2 regions of the Aerococcus viridans genome follow, and region 2 is predicted to be linked to the other one. Evidence: predicted binding sites of a transcription regulator. Region 2 holds the regulator's gene; the other holds the start of a gene.

Region 1 (7,597 bases), 490 kb from region 2:
TGCTTTTGAATTATTACCGTAAGGTAATTCTGTTACATCTGTAAGTAGCACTTCCATTGGCTTGTATTCTTCTTGGAATGCTCTATTTAAGATGTTTTCTGCCACATGATTAGGTGTATGCGGTTTGTAATTATATCTTTTTTGACGAATAACAGCTTTTAATTTCAATAATTTCATTAATCGATGAACACACTTATGGTTTACTTTAGCACCTAAGTAATGATTTAGATAAATGGTTATCCGACGATAACCATAAATACCATTAAATTTATTATAAGTATGGATAATCATTTCAATAAGCTTTTCTAAACGCTGACCTTTGGGGGATGGTTTGCGATTCAACCATTTATAGTAACCGGCTCTACTGACTTTTAAAGCTTTGCATAAATGCACTATTTTGAATCCTTCTTGATGTAATTTTTTAATGGTTTGATATTCGACTTCATACCTTGTTTGCGTAACATCAACTCTCTTTCCACTTCTCTCCGCTTTTTTATTGCTGCATTTTCTGTTTCTAAGTACTCATTTTTAGCCTTCAGTGCGGCAATTTCTGCCTGTAACTTCTCTTCATTTGTTTGTAAACTACCAGGTTTCCGCCGTCCACGATTATCGCTAAGTCCATCAGGACCGTATTTTTTATACTTTTTAACCCACGAATACACATTGTTGTAGGATACATGATGTTTCTGAGCTGTTTCTTTATAAGACAATTCATTGGCCAAGCAATCTTTGACAATCATTATTTTTCTTCTGTGGTCGTTTTTCTGCTTTTCATTTTATACACCTCGGGTAATGGAGAATAATTACGGTTTTCTTCACCCTTAGTATACTTGATTATCCAATTTCCAACAGTTGCATCTGAAGGAATATTATACTTACGTGCAATCCCAGCTATTGATCGATCAGAAGTAAAGTACTCCTCAACAATAGCTTGCTTAAACTCTTGACTATAATGATTGTTGGTTTTACTTGACTGAATACCAGAAATGCCGTGCTCTTTATATCGTAGAATCTTGCGGCGAAATTTATTTTCTACAAGCTTTAAACCATAGGTTTCTTGCAACTCACTGATACTTACGCCTTCCTGTAAATATAATTTAATAAAATATTCTAATTCAGATACTGTATGTTTACTATTTGAACGCAAAAAAACTCCCCCTAAAGTAGATTTATTTTTTTAAGTGTCTACTTTAGAGGGAGCATATCAATGAAGCCACAATTCCTTTTTTTGTTTATTTAGTTGTACTATCGTCTGATTCTAAGTTTCATGAATTTTCATTTTCATTTTCACTGACACTTACTACAATTTCGTCGTCAGTATTTGTTGTGAAATTAATTTCGTGAATGTCACTATTTTTTAGATAGGTATCAGCAACTTGGTCTTCGATTTGATTTTGGATGACACGTCTTAATGGGCGAGCACCAAGTTTTGGATCATAGCCAAGTTCAACTAACCGTTCTTTGACCTTGTCATCAACATTTACGTGGATATCTTGGTTGGCTAGTAAGTTGTTCATATTGTCTAATAGTAGGTCAACAATCACAATCAATTCTGCTTTAGTTAGTGGTTGGAATTCAATGATGGCATCGAAACGGTTCAAGAATTCAGGTTTAAAGTAGTCACCAATCTTGTTCATGACACTTTGTTGTTTACCTTGTTTGCTTGCGCCAAACCCAACACTTGCTTCCACGCCGTCTGAACCGGCGTTTGATGTCATGATGATTAAGGTATCTTTAAAGGATACAGTGCGACCTTGGGCGTCCGTTAAACGACCGTCTTCCATGATTTGTAGGAAGATATTTAAGACGTCTGGATGGGCTTTTTCAATTTCATCTAATAGGATGATTGAGTATGGTTGACGACGTACTTGCTCTGTTAATTGGCCAGCTTCATCGTAGCCTACGTATCCTGGAGGTGAACCAATTAATTTAGACACGGCATGTTTTTCCATGTATTCAGACATATCAAAGCGGACTAAGGCTTCGCGACGACCAAATAATTGAATGGCCAATTGACGTGCTAATTCGGTTTTACCGACACCAGTCGGGCCGACGAACAGGAAAGAACCGATTGGACGGTCTTGACGGCTTAAACCAACCCGGTTACGACGGATAGCTTTGGCAATGTGTTCTACAGCATCGTCTTGACCAATGACGTGTTGCTTCAAGTTTTCGTCTAGGTTGATTAGTTGGTTTTGCTCAGATTCTTGCAAGTCTGAAACAGGAATACCGGTTTTTGTTTCGATAATCGCTTGGATGTCGCTAGCAGTAACCGTTGGGGTCTTTTCAGTCACATTTTGGTTGCTATCATACATGCCTTGGTATTTATTTAATTGGTCACGGTAGTAGGCTGCTTTTTCATAATCTTCAGCTTCTGTGGCCATTTCTTTCAGTCTGGTTAATTCGTCAATTTGATTCTTCAACGATTCACGGTCTAAGAATGGAATGGTTAAATTCTTTTTAGAACCTGATTCATCTAATAGGTCAATCGCTTTATCTGGTAATTGACGGTCCGTGATATAACGGTCTGATAAGCGCACAGTTGCTTCAATGGCTTCATCACTATATTTCACGTTATGGAATCCTTCGTATTTTTCTTGAATACCTTTGATAATTTCCAGGGTTTCTTCTACAGAAGGTTCAGCTACCATGACTTGTTGTAGACGACGAGCTAGGGCGCCATCTTTTTCGATTTTTCTAAATTCACTTAAGGTTGTTGCACCCACTAATTGGAGTTCACCGCGGGCTAAAGCCGGTTTTAAGATATTACCAGCGTCTAGTGAACCACCTTCAGTTGAACCAGCGCCGACAATTTCATGGATTTCATCTATAAATAGAATGATGTTTTTATTTTCGCGGACTTCATTCATTAATTGTTGCATTTTTTCTTCGAATTGGCCGCGGATACCAGTACCTTGAACAAGTGAAGCGACATCTAATTGGATGACTTCTTTGTTGCGTAATTTTTCTGGTACAGCGTGCTCAACAATTTTTTGGGCTAGGCCTTCGACAACGGCTGTTTTACCGACACCCGGTTCACCAATTAGAACAGGATTGTTTTTTGTACGACGGTTCAGGATTTCAATCACTCGGATAATTTCATCGTCTCGACCGATAATTGGGTCGATCAAACCAGCCTTGGCTTGGTCAGTCAAGTTGGTTCCGTAATTGCCTAAGATAGAATCGTCATTGTTGCCACCTTTGCCAGGTTGAGCTTGGGCTTTATTTTGCGAATTTCCAGAAAAGCCTTGTTGTTGCATTTGACGTAATAGGTCATCAAAGCTGTAGCCGCCAAAGGGGTTATTACTATTATTGTTATTTAATTTATTTGTTTGTTTACCTTGAGATAGCTGTGAGTAGCATGTTTGGCAGAGGTTTACCGCTTCACGTCGTCCATTCACATTTGCGTATACATGAATGACAGCGTCGCGTTCGCCACAGTTTTGACATAACATATAAGCACTTCCTTTATTTAATGCTAGAGCGATTGCCTGCAATTTTTATATTCGCAGCATATAAATATAACTGCTAATATCTATACCTGAATAATTCATAGCTCTAAATTTAAGCTATTTTTTTGAACAAAGTGCCTATATTTAAATTAGGCAGATACATTCTTCCAAAATAATGTGTTTTCGAACAGGATATATACGGAAGAAGGCTGTAATAAAAATTATTTGTCTATTTAAGGGCAGACTGACCCCTTGGAAAAATAGGTTAAAAATTTTTACGATAACTAGCCTAAATCCATTGCCTAGATCGCCGTAGGCGTTCAAAAACCTTATAAAATTCAGTTTGATACACATGATAACTCGACAGTTTGAGATAGACTTGTCTACCTGTTTTAACGAGTTTTCCGGCAACTTTAAGCAATGTCAATCGTATAGAATGAATCGTCATCCCCCGATTGACTTGTTCAAATCCAATGGTCTTTAAAAAATTGACGAGGTTGTAAGCCAGGACACTGATCATCATTCTGACATGATTTTCCAGGAAACGCGGACTATCTGTTTTGTCAAAATAAAAGCCTGATTTCGCTTCTTTGATGAAATTTTCCATTGTTCCACGCTTGCCGTAAAGAGAGAATATGACTTCAGGCGAGACATTATCGGATAGATTCGTCACAATGAATGCGTGGTGAAAAAGAAGCTCTCCTGCTTCACGGATTGATCGAATACAAACGCGACGGGGTTTTGACCAGGATTGTGCTTGATAAGGGAGTGAAAAATACTGTATTTCTCGGTCTTCCCATTTTTTATTATCCCCATAAAGAACAGAGTGTTCAGCTAACTGACTTAACCTCCGATTGCTCTTTAATCGGATAACGTACTGGCTTTCAGTTGCTTCACAAGATTCATACACCTCTGGTGTGGCGAAGCCGCTGTCACCCCGAACCAATATCTCGGTATGAGGTAACGTGCTCTTGTAGTGGTGTAACAGCGGGTCGATAAAGGCTTTTACCCCTTTAGACGTGTACTGATTGCCTGAACGCAGTTCAGCTTTTAGGAAATCTCCGGTCAATCCGTCAAATGCAACTAATGGGTGATAGCCGTAGGTTTGATAATGGGCATTATAATCTGTTTGTTCTTGGCGTCCAAAGGTATCCGAATGTGTGGAATCGACATCAATGATTAACTCGGTGTCATTGCGAATCAAACGCGCTTTATCAATCAGCGACTGATTTAATGCTTGGAGTTGATCCATGTTCTCCTCGGTGAAACGATCTAAAAACCGAGAGATTGACGATTGTGAGGCCAACTCTTTTTTACCGAGTACAGCTTGAAAGACTGGATCCTGTCTTAATAGATTAGCTGATGAGTCTGCCGAGTACCCAGCAATTAACTGCATAATGAGTTGTTCTAATATCGCTAAGTTATCATGTGTGAAGTAAACACGTTTGTCTTTAATATGGAGCCACTGTTTAGCTACGTGTGAAAAGTCGAAGGTATTCATCACCTCTTTAACTAAGACCAAACCCGAATCACTCGATAAGCGACCACCTGTATGTGAAATAGTCAAATTTGAATTGAATTTTACCTGGTTTTTGTGTAAGCTAGTCATGAGAAGAACTCCTTTCTTTTGGTTGGTTTCGACACCTTTACCATATCAGAATGGGGTTCTTTTTGCATCACTTAACAGGTGAAAATGAAAAAGTAAATGAAGACTGCCGTTAGGCAGTTTCAGACGGTTTGAAGTCAAAGTATGAATTATTCAGGTCTATATTATACTCTGACCAATTTTGACTTTCAACCAAAAAGCTTAAACAAAAATTATTCCTGTAGTATTCAAGGGAAAAACCTTGTGGAAACGCTATTTTTTTGGTAAATTATTAATGAAAGAGTTTTCTAGTTATGGTATAGTCTAATTTGTGACATTTTACTTTTCAAATAGATAAGCTATAATAACTCTTGCCTATTTATAAAGGTATGAATAAAACATTTAAAAGGAGATTTTTGATTATGCAAAAACAAGAATTTAACATTACAGCTGAAACTGGTATCCACGCACGTCCTGCAACTTTATTGGTGCAATCTGCAAGCAAGTTCAACTCAGATATTAACTTAGAATACAAAGGTAAATCTGTAAACTTGAAATCTATCATGGGCGTAATGTCTTTAGGTGTAGGTCAAGGTTCTGACGTTGTAATCACTGCTGAAGGTGATGACGAAGAAGAAGCAATCCAAACAATTGCTGAAACTATGAAAAACGAAGGGTTATCAGAATAATATGACTAAACTAACAGGAATCGCGGCTAGTGATGGCGTTGCCATCGCTAAAGCGTTCTTAGTTGAAGAACCTGATTTAAGTTTTGAAATTTCAAAATCTAACGATTCACAACAAGAAAAAGAACGCTTAGCAAAAGCTATAGCTGACTCAAAAGTAGAAATCGAAAAAATTAAAGCGGTTGCATCTAAAGCCTTGTCAGAAGAGGAAGCGCAAGTCTTTGACGCGCATTTAATGGTCCTTGAAGATCCGGAATTGCAACAAGCTTACACGCAAAAAATTGAAGATGAAACATTGAACGCGCAATCTGCAGTTCGTCAAACAGCTGATTTCTACATCGAAATCTTCAAAGGTATGGAAGACAATCCTTATATGCAAGAACGTGCAGCTGACATCAAAGATGTTACTGACCGTTTAGTAGCGCATTTATTAGGTGTTAAAATTCCTGACCTTTCAACTATCGATGAAGAAGTAGTTGTGGTGGCTTATGACTTAACGCCAAGTGATACAGCACAATTAAATCGCCAATTTGTTAAAGGTTTTGCGACTGATATCGGTGGACGTACGTCACATTCAGCAATCATGTCTCGTTCATTAGAAATTGCTGCTGTTGTAGGGACTGGTAATGTTTCTAAAGAGATCAATGACGGTGACATTGTCATTGTTGATGGTTTAAATGGTGATGTTATTGTAAATCCTGATGACGCAACCATCGCAGAATACGAAAAAATTGCTGCCGACTTCTTAGCTCGTAAAGCTGAGTGGGAAAAACTTAAAGACGCTGAGACTTTAACTAAAGACGGCAAGAAATTCGAAATCGCTGCCAACATCGGTACGCCAAAAGACTTAGAAGGTGTACACTCAAACGGTGCTGAAGCAATTGGTTTATACCGTACTGAGTTCTTATACATGGATTCAGACGAAATGCCAACTGAAGATGAGCAATTCGAATCTTACAAAGTTGTTTTAGAAGGAATGAATGGTCATCCAGTCGTTGTTCGTACAATGGACATCGGTGGGGACAAACACTTACCTTACTTACAATTACCAGAAGAAATGAACCCATTCTTAGGTTATCGTGCAATCCGTATCGGATTAAACCAACCTGAATTATTACGTGTACAATTACGTGCCTTATTACGTGCGTCTGTATACGGTTCATTACGCATCATGTTCCCAATGATTTCTAATTTACCTGAATTCCGCGCTGCGAAAGCGATTTACGAGGAAGAAAAAGCTAAATTAGAAGCAGAAGGTGTTGAAGTTGCGGATGACATCCAAGTGGGTATCATGATTGAAATCCCAGCAGCTGCTGTGATTGCTGATCAATTCGCTAAAGAAGTGGACTTCTTCTCTATCGGTACTAACGACTTAATCCAATATACAATGGCGGCTGACCGTATGAACGAACACGTTTCATACCTATACCAACCATTTAATCCATCTGTATTACGATTAATTAAAAACGTTATCGATGCGAGTCATAAAGAAGGTAAATGGACTGGTATGTGTGGTGAAGTGGCCGGTGAACCAATGGCTGCCCCATTATTAGTAGGTATGGGCTTAGATGAATTCTCTATGTCTGCATCTTCTGTACTGAAAATCAGATCATTAATTTCTAAATTAGATTCAAACGAAATGGCTGAATTAGCCAACAAAGTGGTTACAGAAGCAACTTCTTCAGACGAAGCTGAAGCTTTAATTAAAGCAGCAGTTCCTGAATTAGCTGACCTATAATCATTTCAAATAAACAGACTGAAAACCTCACTGAGATCATGGATCTTGATGGGGTTTTCTCTTTGTCTAAATGAAAATGTCACACAAAGATATTCCTTATCGTATTCTTTACAATTAAGTTGCCGTCAGGTGATTT
Region 2 (7,597 bases):
TTCGCAGCCTTGAAACCGCAAGAATTTGTGGACCAATATATGGTAGGTTTGCATGCCAAATCGGTTGTAGCGGGTTTTGACTATACCTACGGCAAAAAGGACATCGCCAACATGCGGACCTTAGCTAGCCATGCAGCTGGTCGTTTTAACATTATTGAAGTGAATAAATTATCGGAAGATACCAGCAAGGTGGGGTCAACTGAAATTCGCCATGACTTGAATACTGGTCAAATTGACAAAGCTAACCAACAACTGGGCTATATCTATTCAATCGACGGGATCGTTGTTCATGGAGAAAAACGCGGCCGTGAGCTAGGGTATCCAACAGCTAATTTAATGGTTGCAGCAGAATCATTGATTCCAGTTGAGGGTGTCTACGTGGTTGAGATGTTGTTGAATGGGCAAGTCTACCCAGGTGTTGCTTCAATTGGGACTAATATTACCTTCGGGGAAAACCGCAAGCGTACAGTAGAAATCCATCTTTTAGATTTTAAAGGGGAAATCTACGGTGAATACGTAACGGTTTATTGGCATAAATACCTTAGACCTGAACTTAAATTTGATGGAATTGAAGGGTTGATTAAACAAATGGATCAGGATGCGGTTGATGCTGAAAATTATTTAGAAAGTTTGCAAAAATAGTATTTTTGCAAAATATGTAAAATATGACTTTGAAATGAGCGCTAGGGATTTGTCTTTGGCGTTTTTTTTGACAAAAAGTGTGCAAGTACAATCAAGAAAATGGGAAGCGTTGATATAAAAGGTTTTTAGTTAATCGTTTTTATAGATTCGATCAGACAATTTTTAGAATAGTAGTAGAATGGAATAGGAAATAAAAAATATTGGAGGAATGTCAAAATGGCATATTTGGATCGTGCTAAAGAAATTTTTGATGATGCAGTAAAGGTTCGTCGTCATTTACACGAAAACCCTGAAGTTGGTTTCGAATTACCAAAAACAACTAAACTTGTGAAATCAAAACTTGATGAGTTTGGAATTGCATACGAAAACGTAGGTGATACATACGGAATTACAGGTACATTGGGTGATTCTGCTAAGGGTAAAACTTTATTGTTACGTGCAGACATGGATGCTTTAGCCATTACCGAAAAATCTCAATCAGCATGTACATCTAAAAATGAAAATGGACACTTATGTGGTCATGACATGCACACCACTATTTTACTAATGGTTTTAAAAATGTTGAAAGAAAACGAAAACCAATTAGAAGGTCAAATCAAATTCTTATTCCAACCAGCAGAAGAAACTTTAAATGGTGGACGTGTAATGGTTGAAGAAGGTATTTTAGAAAGCCCAGTACCAGACGCTGGTATGGCATTGCATATGTGGCCAAATGGTGACAAAGTGGACGTTGAGATCCACAAAAAAGAGGCTTTAGCATCTGCTTTAAACTTTCGTATCACTATTAAAGGTGTAGGTGCTCATGGTGCAATGCCAAACAACGGTATCGATCCAGTCTTTGTGGCTAGCCAAATCATTAATGGTGCGAATGGCATTTTAGCTCGAGAATTACCATCTAACAAGGGTGCGTCATTATCTATGGGTTACATCAATGCGCCAGGTGGTGCCATCAACGTGATTCCTGATAAAGTAGTCTTAGAAGGAACTTCTCGTTCATTATTCCCAGAATCAGCAGAACACGTTTCAAAACGTTTACCAGAAATCGTTGAACATATTGGTAAAGCATTCCGTGCTGAAACTGAATATGAAGTATTGGCTGACTGTCCGTCATTAATCAACTCTGAAGAAATGGCTGAACAAGTGATGGCTTCTGCTAAAGAAGCTTTAGATGATAAATATGACGTGGTGAACGTACCACCATACTTAGCTTCTGAAGACTACGCACACATTGCTAGCAAATTGCCAGAATCAACATACTTCTTCATTGGTTGTCCATTACCAGATGACAATGGCGAAGTATACCCTGTTCACCACCCATTAGTACAATTCAACGAAGAAGCATTAATTGTTGGATCTGCTACCTTAGCAACATCAGCAACTAACTGGTTACGTGACAACAAATAAGGGTATCGAAAAATTATGCCAATCGAAAGGGCACCGCACTATTACAAATAGTTTGGTGTCTTTTTTTATAGAATTATTGTGTAAAATAGCCAACCTAACCAGTTCCAAAAGCTTGAAATCTTGAATGAAGATTCAAAAGTCAAAAAAAGTCAAAAAAAAGTTTGACTATTCTTGACAAAAGAAATGATAGGTGCTATATTATAGACATGTTAGCAGTCAGAGTTGTTAAGTGCTAATGAGGTGATAAGATGTTAACAAAACGACAAAGTTTAATTTTACAGGCGGTAATTGATCATTATTCAAAACATCAATTACCAGTCGGTTCGAAAACTTTATCTCAACATCAAGAAATAAACGCAAGTTCTGCTACAATACGTAATGAATTAGCCAGACTTGAAGATTTATCCTTGATTTCCAAAACCCATTCATCATCTGGACGAGTGCCAGCTGAGGCGGGTTATCGTTACTATATTAATCACATCATGCCATATTATGGCGGATTGATTGATTTAGAGCTCGAGGAAGAGGAAGATGCTTTACTTAGAGAGATATTCCACGATCCTTATAACGATTTGAGTCAAGTGATTCGAAAAACGGCTGCGACTTTAGCCTCGCTTTCAGAAAGCGCCGTTATTTCGATGGGGCCAGATATTACAAGGCAACGATTGGCCAATTTTCAAGTATTGTCTTTAACCGCTGACCAAGCAATGGTCATATTGGTGACGGATAAAGGTGTCATTCGCAATCAAATTGTGACATTCAACGAGGTGGTTACACCGGAATTGATTGAGGGTATTGCAGTGATTATGAATCAAGAACTTGTGGGCCTTGAGCTTGCAACGGTGATTGAAAGGCTGCAAACACACTATTTAAAAGATATTGAGCAAATGAACCGGTCTGATGAAGACAGTAATCTTTTGATTCACCGGTTTATGAATCAATTCAATAGTGATAGCATGAGGGTAAATGGTCAAAATTATTTATTTTCTTCATTAGCTGATTCAGCTAATGGGACTAGTATTGCACAATTAAGTCAATTACTAGAGGACCAATCAGTGATTACTTCACTGATTAATACCACAGACCAAGGTATCCAAGTGAGGGTGGGTAAGGAACTTAAAGATCCGACATTGGAGAATATGAGTTTAATGTCTACTAGCATGGGTACTGTAAAATCAGGTAAGTTAATCACTTTTGCGGTACTCGGTCCGGAAAGTATGTCCTACATTCGTATGGCGCAGCTTTTCCAAAGTATTTCAAAAGAAATGGTTAGATACCTGGACAATTATTATAAATCTTAGGAGGTCTATCAATTGACAAAAATGGACGACAAACAACAAGATTTAAATGTTGATGAAGAAATCAATGAAGAAATCAATGAAGAAATCAATGAAGAAGTCAATGAAACTGACGTTCAAGACGAGCAAGTTGAAACAGTAACTGAAGAAGATAGCGAATTAGCCTCTCTTCAAGCTGAATTAGCGGCTAAAGATGACCAAATTATGCGTCTATCTGCTGAAATTCAAAACATGCACCGTCGTAACCAAAATGAACGTGAAGCTGCTTCAAAGTATCGATCTCAGAATTTAGCTAAGAGTATTTTACCAGCTATCGATAACTTGGAACGCGCTTTAGAATTAGCTAAGGATGATGAGTCATCTCAGCAATTAGTGAAAGGTATCGAAATGGTACACGCAAGCTTATTACAAGCTTTATCAGAGGAAGGTGTTGAAGTCATTGACCCTAAAGGTGAAATCTTCGATCCAAACTTCCACCAATCTGTGAGTGCGGTACCGGCTGAAGAAGGACAGCAAGCTGAAGAAGTAGTGGCTGTTTTCCAAAAAGGGTATGTATTAAAAGATCGTGTACTAAGACCTGCGATGGTTTCTATTGCACAATAATTCATTTAACATATATTATAACCACAGATAAATTCATTTAAATTGATAGATTAATTAAAAAAGGAGACGTGTTTTATTATGGCAAAAATTATCGGAATTGACTTAGGTACTACTAACTCTGCAGTTTCTGTATTAGAAGGTGGCGAACCTAAAATTATCCCTAACCCAGAAGGTAACCGTACAACACCTTCAGTTGTTTCATTCAAGAATGGCGAACGCCAAGTTGGTGAGGTAGCAAAACGTTCAATGGTAACAAACCCTAACGCGATTGCTTCAATTAAACGCCACATTGGTGAAGACAACTACACTGTAGAAGTTGAAGGCAAAAAATATACACCTCAAGAAGTTTCAGCAATGATCTTACAATACTTAAAAGGTTACGCTGAAGACTACTTAGGAGAAACAGTAACAAACGCAGTTATTACTGTTCCTGCTTACTTCAACGATGCACAACGTCAAGCAACTAAAGATGCAGGTAAAATCGCTGGTTTAGAAGTTGACCGTATCGTTAACGAACCAACGGCAGCCGCACTAGCTTACGGTTTAGACAAAGTTGACGCAGACGAAAAAGTCTTAGTATTTGACCTTGGTGGTGGTACTTTCGACGTTTCAATCCTTGAATTAGGTGACGGTGTCTTTGAAGTATTATCTACTTCTGGTGACAACAACTTAGGTGGGGACGACTTTGATAACGCCATCGTAAACTACTTAATCGCTGAATTTAAATCAGAAAACGGTATTGACCTTTCTTCTGACAAAATGGCTATGCAACGTCTAAAAGATGCTGCTGAAAAAGCGAAAAAAGACTTATCTGGTGTAACGTCAACACAAATTTCATTACCATTCATTACGGCTGGTGCTGAAGGTCCACTTCACTTGGAAGTTACTTTATCTCGCGCGAAATTTGACGAATTAACTTACGACTTAGTACAACGTACAAAACAACCAGTTAAAAACGCCTTATCTGATGCTGGTTTATCTAAATCAGATATTGACCAAGTTATCTTAGTTGGTGGTTCTACTCGTATCCCAGCTGTTATCGACATGGTTAAAGCTGAAACTGGTAAAGAGCCTAACCGTTCAGTTAACCCTGACGAAGTAGTAGCTATGGGTGCTGCAATCCAAGGTGGGGTTATCTCAGGTGACGTTACAGACGTGGTATTACTTGATGTAACACCATTATCATTAGGTATCGAAACAATGGGTGGCGTGTTCACTAAATTAATCGACCGTAACACAACAATCCCAACATCTAAATCACAAGTATTCTCAACTGCAGCTGATAACCAACCTGCTGTAGATGTACACGTATTGCAAGGTGAACGTCCAATGGCCGCAGATAACAAGACATTAGGTCGTTTCCAATTAACAGATATTCCTGCAGCACCACGTGGTGTGCCTCAAATCGAAGTAACATTTGATATCGATAAAAACGGTATCGTAAATGTTAAAGCGACTGACAAAGGTACTGGTAAAGAACAACAAATTACCATCCAATCTAACTCAGGTTTAACAGACGAAGAAATCGATCGTATGATGAAAGATGCTGAAGCGAATGCTGAAGAAGATAAAAAACGTAAAGAAGCAGCAGATCTTAAAAACGAAGTTGACCAATTAATCTTCCAAGTTGAAAAAACAACTGGTGAATTAGAAGGTAAAGTTGATCAAGCTGAACTTGACGAAGCTAACGCGCTTAAAGATGAATTGAAAGCAGCGCAAGAAGCTGACGATGTTGAAGCAATGACAGCTAAGAAAGATGAATTAAATGAAAAAATTCAAGCTTTAACTGTCAAATTGTACGAACAAGCAGCGCAAGAAGCTGAAGGTCAAGAAGGCGCAGACGACTCTTCAGACAATGATGGCGATGTAGACGCTGACTTCGAGGAAGTTAACGACGATAAATAATCCATAAGTTTCAAACCCTGTCTTCTATGAGGGCGGGGTTTCTTATGTTATGATGGACTGCATAACGCATGATTCAAGGGGGAGTACAGTGTGGCTGAAAAAAGAGACTACTATGAAGTCCTTGGCGTGTCAAAGACCGCAAGTAAGGATGAAATAAAGAAAGCCTATCGAAAATTATCAAAAAAATATCATCCAGATATCAACAAAGAAGCGGATGCGGAAGACAAATTTAAAGAAATTTCTGACGCATACGAAGTCTTAAGTGATGACCAAAAACGTGCAGCCTATGACCAATACGGTCACGCAGCTACTGACGGTGGCTTCGGTGGAGGCGGCGGATTTGGTGGTGGTAGTTACCAATCTTACGGCGGCTCTGGCTTTGAAGACATCTTTGAGCAATTCTTTGGTGGAGGCGGCGGAGGCTTCAGCGGTTTCGGTGGTGGCTTCGGTGGAGGCGGCCGTACGGTTAACCCTAATGCACCGCAACAAGGTGATGACTTACAATACAATATGGACCTAGAATTTGAAGAAGCTATTTTCGGGACGGAAGAAACGATTTCTTACCGTCGTGAAGTAGACTGTACAGTATGTGAAGGATCTGGTGCTGAACCAGGTACAGCAGTGCATACCTGTCCAACATGTTCTGGTTCTGGTGTTGAAAAAGTTTACCAACAAACACCATTAGGTCGTGTGGTTTCTCAATCTGTATGTCATGAATGTTCAGGTAAAGGGAAAGTATTCGACCAAGCTTGCCACCACTGCCACGGTGCTGGACGTGAAACTGTAACACATAAAGTGAAAGTTAACGTACCAGCCGGTGTTGAAGATGGTCAAAGCATGCGTCTAAGCGGGCAAGGAAATGCTGGTAAAAATAATGGACCAGCAGGAAGCTTGTATATCGTTTTCCATGTGAAACCTTCTGAAATATTCGAGCGTGAAGGGGCAGAAATCCGCTATGTCTTACCAATTAACTTCGCCCAAGCGGCTTTAGGTGCTGAAATTCAAGTCCCAACTGTTCACGGTAAAGTATCGATGAAAGTGCCAGCTGGTACACAAACAGGTACGAAATTCCGTCTACGCGGTAAGGGTGCACCTAAATTAAATGGTAATTCAAATGGTGACCAAATAGTAACTGTTAAAGTGGTTACACCTAAGAATCTAAATGAAGAACAAAAAGCTTCATTGAGAGCTTTCGCTAAAGCTTCAAAAGACGAAGTAAGTGAAGAAGACAGAGGTTTCTTTGATAAATTGAAAGACGCATTTTCTTAATAAATGAAAAAAGTAGCACTAGTCGATCTGAACTGCACCCTGTCAAGTAGACAGGTAAATAAACAAAATTTTTGTGCCATGTATGATACTTTTCATCCATGGCTTTTTTTATGCCGGAATGCTTAAGCCCATTTTTAACGTCACCCGTTGAGTGTTATAAAACCCAATATATTGTTTAATATCATTCTCTAATTCTTCAAAGCTCACATAAGTCTTCAGCCGATACATTTCTTCTTTAATAATTCCCCAAAAGTTCTCCATTGGACCGTTATCAATGCATTTCCCCACACGAGACATACTGTGGGTGAGTTGATGTTTCTTCACAAAATTATTAAAGTCGTATGACGTGTATTGATATCCCCGATCGCTATGAATAAGCGTTTGGGTTGATATAATCTTGTCTTCAATTTGGCGAACTGTATCACGAACTAAGGCATTATCATTACGTTTCGATAGTTTAAAGGCTACGATCTTAT

What was found. Region 2 encodes HrcA, which represses chaperone genes, less so after heat shock. Its sites were predicted from a motif close to TTAGCACTCNNNNNNNNNGAGTGCTAA; they were not measured.
Region 1: a site for HrcA is predicted at 3,506-3,532, ahead of AWM76_RS03370 (ATP-dependent Clp protease ATP-binding subunit). Genes of this name have one in related genera too.

Annotation. Positions count from the first base shown of each region.
Region 1 is NZ_CP014164.1:686,991-694,587, forward strand. Features, by position in the region: partial or broken gene AWM76_RS10695 (IS3 family transposase) at 1-432, opposite strand, end outside; gene AWM76_RS10360 (helix-turn-helix domain-containing protein) at 393-740, opposite strand; gene AWM76_RS10365 (transposase) at 740-1,147, opposite strand; gene AWM76_RS03370 (ATP-dependent Clp protease ATP-binding subunit) at 1,266-3,455, opposite strand; gene AWM76_RS03375 (IS1380 family transposase) at 3,742-5,061, opposite strand; gene AWM76_RS03380 (phosphocarrier protein HPr) at 5,460-5,726, shown strand; gene ptsP (phosphoenolpyruvate--protein phosphotransferase) at 5,728-7,461, shown strand.
Region 2 is NZ_CP014164.1:1,172,622-1,180,218, reverse strand. Features, by position in the region: gene ribF (riboflavin biosynthesis protein RibF) at 1-642, shown strand, start outside; gene AWM76_RS05675 (M20 metallopeptidase family protein) at 859-2,046, shown strand; gene hrcA (heat-inducible transcriptional repressor HrcA) at 2,295-3,347, shown strand; gene grpE (nucleotide exchange factor GrpE) at 3,360-3,947, shown strand; gene dnaK (molecular chaperone DnaK) at 4,026-5,852, shown strand; gene dnaJ (molecular chaperone DnaJ) at 5,943-7,121, shown strand; partial or broken gene AWM76_RS05650 (IS3 family transposase) at 7,230-7,597, opposite strand, start outside.